DNA from 2 places in the Cupriavidus sp. 10L45 genome. Region 1 is predicted to be linked to the other one. Evidence: predicted binding sites of a transcription regulator. Region 1 holds the regulator's gene; the other holds the start of a gene.
What was found. The regulator FliA, encoded in region 1, starts transcription of late flagellar genes. The targets are predictions, from matches to a motif close to CTAAAGTTTNNNNNNNNNNNGCCGNTA.
Positions count from the first base shown of each region.

Region 1 (3,397 bases):
TGCCGCGACCGCGACGCCGTGCACTGGCTCGGCCACTGCATGGTGCGCGTGCCCGAAGGCCAGGTGCGCGCCGCCGCCCGTGGCCGTGGCCAGGGGGCCGGCGCCGAGGCCGGCACCGAGGCTTGCCTCGTGGTGTCCCGGCTGGTCGATCGAGAAACCGGCGACATGCTGTCCGTGGACTACGTGCTGTGCGACCCGGCGCTGGCCGACGTGGCCGCCCAGGTGGCCCGCTGGGCTCAGTGGACGCACCACGCGGAAGAGCAGTTCCGCACGCTGCGCCATGCGATGGAGCACTTCGCGCAGGGCAGCGAGGGCAACGGTGCGGGCGACGACGACACGCTCGGCACGCTGGTCTCGGTGCAGCTCGGCCTGACCGCGCTGCGCCTGCAACACAACCCGACGCCGACGGCGCCCGCGTTCCTGTCGCGCCTGGCTGGCCGCGCCACCGCCCGCGTCAACGCGCCGGTGTCCGGCGCCGTGCTCAACGAAGGCATGGGCCGCCTGCTGGCGCTGCTGGACGTGCTCGAGAACTACCCGGGCCGCAACGTGGCTTCGGCCCCGGCCCCGGCATTCGACGACACGCCCGACTCGGCGCGCCAGGCGATGGACGCCCTTGGTGCCAGTGCCGCCCGTCAACTGGCCCCCGCAGGAGAGTAAGCCTTGAACCTGATGGGCTCCGACCAGGCGGAAAGCCTGCGCCGCATGCTGGCACCGCGCGTCACCCGGCGTATCGCCGTGGTGGGCTGCGAGGCCGGCGCCGGTGCCACCACCGTGGCGCTCGGCCTGGCCAACGCGCTCGCCATGCAGGGCGAACGTGTGCTGCTGGCCGATGAAGACCGCGCCGCCGCGCGCGCCACCCGGCTTGCCGGCGCGGCGCCGAAGGCCACGCTGGCCGATGTGCTGGGCGGCCGGATGCCGTTCGACGCGGCGGCGGGCACCCGTGCCGCCAGCGGCGTGGCCGTGCTGCCGGCCGGCAACGTGCCCGCCGGCGCGCAGATCGACGACCGCGCCTTGCCGGGCATCCGCACGGTGCTGGTCGATGCGCAGTCGAGCGAGTCCGGCGCGCTGTCGCCCATGGCCGGCGCGGCGCACAACTTCGTGATCGTGATGCGGCCCGAGGCCACGTCGATCACCGCCGCCTACGCCTGCATCAAGCGGCTGCACCATGAATTTGCATGCCGTCACTTCCAGCTGATCGTCAATATGGCGGACAAGGAAGCGACGGTGATGGCCCTCTCGCGCAACCTGGCCCGCACGGCGAGCCAGTACCTGGGCGTGGAGGCAAGCCTGGCGGGCTACCTGCCGCTGGATCCGCTGGTGGCGCGTGCGCTGCAGCTGGGCCGCTGCGTCGTGGAGGCCTATCCGGCCGCCGCGGCCACCGGCGCGCTGCGCCACGTGGCCAGCGGCATCGGGGCATGGCCGCTGCGCCAGGAAGCAGTCTCTCCGGGGATGGCCGCGGCCGTTCCCGCCTGATACCAGAACAAGAAGTCGCAACAACCGGACCGACACTCAGCCAGCCAGTCCGCCCCGCAAGGAATGTGGGGCGCTGGCACCGAACCAAGTTATTACCGAGAATTCCACCATGTATACGATTCAGGGAAAGCTCGAACAGGCAGACGTGGTCAAGTCACATGCGCCGCTGGTGCGACGGATCGCGTTGCAACTGGCGGCCAAGCTGCCTGCCAGTGTCCAGATCGACGACCTGATCCAGGCCGGCATGATCGGCCTGCTCGACGCTGCCAAGCGCTATGAAGACAACCACGGCGCCCGCTTCGAGACCTACGCGAGCCAGCGCATCCGAGGCGCGATGCTCGACGAGGTGCGCGCCAACGACTGGCAGTCGCGCAGCCTGCGCCAGTTCACGCGCAAGATCGAGCGCACCCAGCGCAGCCTCGAACAGAAGCTCGGCCGCACGCCGATCGACTCCGAGGTGGCCAAGGAACTCGATATGGCGCTCGACGAATACCAGGAGCTGCTCAACGAGGTCTACGGCTGCCAGCTGCTGCACTACGAGGACTTCGAGCGCTCCGGCGAGGAAGACTTCCTGGACCGCCATCTCGGCGTGACCGACGACGGCAACCCGCTGACGGTGCTGATGGAGTCCGGCATGCGCGAGGCGCTGATCCGCGCCATCGACAAGCTGCCCGAGCGGGAAAAGCTGGTGCTGTCGCTGTGCTACGACCAGGAACTGAACCTGCGCGAGATTGGCGCGGTGCTGGAAGTGACCGAGTCACGCGTGTGCCAGATCCGCAGCCAGGCGATTACCCGCCTGCGCAACCAGCTGCGGGGTTTGCTGTAATGCGTGGCTGGCTGTCGATGACGGTGGCCGCGCTCTGCGGCTTCCTGCCGGCGATCCTGTCGGCGCAGGGCTTGACGAAGGCAACGCTCGAAATCGGCCCGTCGCGCCATGCCTGGACTGGCTCGGCGGTGGGCCCGATGATTGCGAACCGGGGCCAGCGCGCGCTGTCCGCGCCGATCGTGCCGGGCGGGGTGCTGCCGCAGTCGGCTGGCGTCATCACCGCGGTGCGCTGGCGTTACAGCTTCACGCGCGTGCCGCCGCCGGACCTGCAGGCCTACCTCTGCAATGCCGACCGCTGCGTGATGCTGCCGGGTGCCGAGGGCAAGACCAACGCCTTCGTTGGCGACGATGCCAGCAAGGGCTTCGTATTCGCCTTCCGCGTGCCGGGCAACGGCGGCCTGGCGCCGTCGCTGCAAGGGCGCAGCAACGAAGTGACGGTCAGCTTCCGCTAACCGTCCCGGGCTTTACATCTGCCGCCTCACGCCACGCGTGTGTGCGTGACGGCCACCACCTTCGCCCATCGCGCGATTTCCGCCTGCAGGAACTGCGCGAACTGGGCGGCGCTATTCCCCACTGGTACCAGACCTTCCCCCTGCAAGCGCTTGCGCATGGCCGGCGCCGCCACGGCCGCGCGGGCTGCCGTCTCCAGTTCCCGCACCATGTCCGGCGGCATGCCGGCCGGGCCGAGCAGGCCGTACCACGAGCTGTAGTCGAAGCCCGGCACGAGATCGGCAATCGGGGCGAGGTTCGGGAACGCCGCCAGCCGCTGCGGGCTGCTCACGCCGAGCCCCTTGAGCTTGCCGGCCACAAGCAGCGGCTGCACTGTGGCCACGTTGCCTAGCAGCAGGTCGGCCTGGCTGCCCACCACATCGGCCACAGCCGGGCCGGCGCCCTTGTACGGCACGCTGACGATGTCGATGCCGGCCTCGTGCTTGAGCATCTCCCCCGCCAGATGGTTGGCGCTGCCCACGCCGGCCACGGCGATGCTCAGCTTGCCCGGCTTCGACTTCGCCAGCGCCACCAGTTCGCGCAGGTTGCTGACGCCAAGGTCCGGGCGCGACACCAGGATCAGCGGCGAACTGGCGATCAGCGAGATCG
Region 1 covers NZ_JBFTJC010000001.1:98,923-102,319, forward strand. Annotated here, with positions in the region: gene flhF (flagellar biosynthesis GTPase FlhF) at 1-657, shown strand, start outside; gene AC1DFU_RS00485 (MinD/ParA family ATP-binding protein) at 670-1,473, shown strand; gene AC1DFU_RS00490 (RNA polymerase sigma factor FliA) at 1,583-2,299, shown strand; gene AC1DFU_RS00495 (flagellar protein FlhE) at 2,299-2,751, shown strand; gene AC1DFU_RS00500 (tripartite tricarboxylate transporter substrate-binding protein) at 2,778-3,397, opposite strand, start outside.

Region 2 (3,397 bases), 180 kb from region 1:
GATGTTGGATGTACGTCTAGCGTCCACCGGAATCCGGGTGTCGCCATCAGCGCTATCGGGCAGGCCGGTGCGCTTCTTGAGCGGAAAATCGAAATAGGGGGAAAAGTGCCGGCAGTTCGTCAAATTGCCGCGTCAACGACTGGCGTCTAATCTGTTCCGGGCACTCCGGCCCGGCCGATCACGGCCACTGCGGCAACAGACCGCGACGAAACGACGAGGGCAAAAAAAAGAAGCCCACGCGCGGGGTGCTCGTAGGCTTTCAGGACTGCTGTGAAAGACCGGGGGTAAACCGGTCCGAACCCCGGAATATAAACCTGCTTACATGAGGTGTAAATGAGGCTTCTATCAGGGAATGCCCTGATAGCGGCTGTAACGAATTGAGCACTTTCGCGTTCCATGTCATGCCATGCCGCACATTCGGGCATATCGGCAGTTATCGGCAGCGTCCCAGAAAGCTTTAGTGCGAGCGGATTGCGACCCAAACGTTGCTTTTCTGTCAGGCGCCGACCACGAAGGTGCTACTTCAATCACACCGACTGCATCAATAAAATAAATAGAGCTTTACCTCTAGGCATTGTTCGCGGGCCAACTTTGTCAACACTTGTAAAACTTTGTTACCCTCCCGGCTGAAGTATTCCCCTTCTCTCCTCGCAAGGCCGGCCGAATTGCTCGGCCGGATGGCGCCATTCAACCGTTCGGTGTGCGCGCCCGTTAACGTGATGAAGGTGAGCCCCTGCCCCGGCTCCGAGAGCGAATGTTTCATATCTCGCCGGGATCAGGGCGCGCCATCCGTCACTTTTAGTGCGACCTCGATCCATGCGCCTGGTCCTCGGACCGTTGACCGCCGCCAGAACCCTCGCGGGCTCTTCCGGAGAAGTTGTGAAGCAGGAAAAAAAGGTTCCCCGTCCCAGCCGAAAGTTGCAGCATCTGCACTTTGCGGCCCACAGCGCCAGCCGCAATACCGTCATCGTGCACCTCTCGAATGGCACGCGGCTGACCGGGATCGTGCTGGCCTCGGACAATTACATGATTCTGCTGGGCAAAACGGGCGAGGATCCCATGCCCACGGTGGTCTACAAGCGCGCCATTACCGTGGTGACGCCGGCGCACGCGCCGGAAGCCGACGCAGCGGTGCTGGACGCCGAGGCGTCGCCGGATTTTGTGCGTCTATATATACCGCGCACCCGCAAGCGCCGCTGACGCCGCCAGGCCGGCCTGCGCCGGCGGCGCCCCGCCCATTCCCCGGGCCGGCCGCCATCCGCAATAACGCCGGGGGTTCCGGGCAGCGCCCGCAAACTCTCGCAAAGATCACTCTAAAGTCTCCTACCGCCCTGTCGATAACCCTTGCAACGGAGGCACTCTACGCCCTGCAACGCAGGCAGCCAACGTTACGGCACCCGCCGGAATGCCTAAAACATTGCATATAGGAGTCGTACCATGGCGCAAGTCATCAACACCAACATTCTGTCGCTGCAAACGCAGAGCAACCTGAACACGTCGCAATCGTCGCTGAACACCGCGATCCAGCGCCTGTCGTCGGGCCTGCGCATCAACAGCGCCAAGGACGATGCTGCTGGTCAAGCCATCGCCAACCGCTTCACCGCCAACATCAAGGGCCTGACGCAAGCTTCGCGTAACGCCAACGACGGTATCTCGATCGCGCAAACGACCGAAGGCGCCCTGAGCGAAGTCAACAACAACCTGCAACGTATCCGTGAACTGTCGGTGGAAGCCGCCAACGGTACGAACTCGGGTTCGGACCTGAAGTCGATCCAGGACGAAATCAAGCAACGTCTGTCGGAAATCGACCGCGTGTCGGCTCAGACCCAGTTCAACGGTGTCAAGGTTCTGGCCAAGGACCAGAACATGTCGATCCAGGTTGGCGCCAACGACAGCGAAACCATCTCGATCGCCCTGAAGGAAATCACCTCGAAGACCCTGGGCGTCGCTGGTTTCAGCGTTGCCGGCCCGCAAGGTGCCACGGCTTCGATCGGTTCCGCCGCCGCTCAAACGGCTCTGGGTTCCGCTACCCCGGTGACGGCTGCTTCGGCAACCGGCATCGCCGCCGCTGACATCCAGCGCGCTCTGGGCCTGAACACCTCGGCAGCCATCAACTCGCAATCCGTCGTGACGGATTCGAAGGGCAACTGGTTCGTGCAAGTGAGCATGACCGGCCTGACCGCCGCCGACGACGCCGCTCTGTCCTCGAAGGGCCTGGCTGGCAACGGTACGGCTACCTCGACGACGATGTACATCGCCGTCAAGCCGAGCGACGCTTCGGTGTCGGGTTCCACCGCCGGCTTCACGATCAAGGGCGCTTCGCTGCAAGCTTCGGACTTCCAACAAGCTGCCACGGTTGACCCGCTGAAGACGCTGGACTCCGCACTGGCTTCGGTTGACAGCCTGCGTTCGAGCCTGGGTGCTGTGCAAAACCGCTTCGAGTCGACGATCAACAACCTGAGCACGACGGTGAACAACCTGTCGGCTTCGCGTTCGCGCATCGAAGACGCTGACTACGCAACGGAAGTGTCGAACATGACCCGCGCGCAGATCCTGCAACAAGCTGGTACCTCGGTGCTGTCGCAAGCGAACCAGACCACGCAAAACGTGCTGTCGCTGCTGCGTTAATCGCCGCGCCGCAAGAAGGCCGGGCCGCAAGGCCCGGCTTTTTTGCCGGAATGTTTTGCAGGCAGCCCACTGCCTGCAAAGCGTTTCAACCGAGCAGAACCCCTCGCCTCACCGGACGGAGCAAACCATGGCAACTCCCAATCCCGTTTCCACTCCGGCGGCCCGCATTCCCGCCGACACCGTGGCCATCGCGCCGGCTTCCGCCGCCCCGACCGCCACGGTAAAAGCCGTTCGCCCGTCGCATGAAGCCGACCGCGCGGACACCCGGCCCGCCGCCGATGCGCCTGAAAACACCGCCACCGCGGTGCAGGAGCTGGTGGACGTGCTGAAGACCACCTCCATTGGCCTGCGCTTCGCCATCGACGACCAGACGCACCGCGTCATCACCACGGTTTTCGACAAGGAGACGGGCGAGATCATCCGGCAAATGCCGAATGAAGACGTTGTGCGCCTGGCGCGCGCGATCGACAAGCTCCAGGGCCTGTTCGTGAGCCACGCCGTCTGACCTCTGCAATCACCCAGTTGAAGACAAATAACAATAGGTAGAACAGTCATGGCAATCTCTTCCATCGGTATCGGTTCCAACCTCGAGCTGCAAACGCTGCTCGACAAGCTCCAGGCAGCGGAAGAACTTCCGCTCACGCAGATCAACAACCAGGCCAAGAGCTACCAGGCCAAGCTGTCCGGCTACGGCACCATCAAGAGCGTGCTGGATGCCTATTCGGCCGCCGCCAAGACGCTGAACACCGCCGCCACGTGGAGCGCCGTC
Region 2 covers NZ_JBFTJC010000001.1:274,631-278,027, reverse strand. Annotated here, with positions in the region: gene AC1DFU_RS01360 (hypothetical protein) at 542-763, opposite strand; gene AC1DFU_RS01355 (RNA chaperone Hfq) at 880-1,200, shown strand; gene AC1DFU_RS01350 (FliC/FljB family flagellin) at 1,438-2,628, shown strand; gene AC1DFU_RS01345 (flagellar protein FlaG) at 2,756-3,133, shown strand; gene fliD (flagellar filament capping protein FliD) at 3,182-3,397, shown strand, end outside.
Region 2: the regulator FliA is predicted to act here: its motif matches at 1,314-1,340, upstream of AC1DFU_RS01350 (FliC/FljB family flagellin).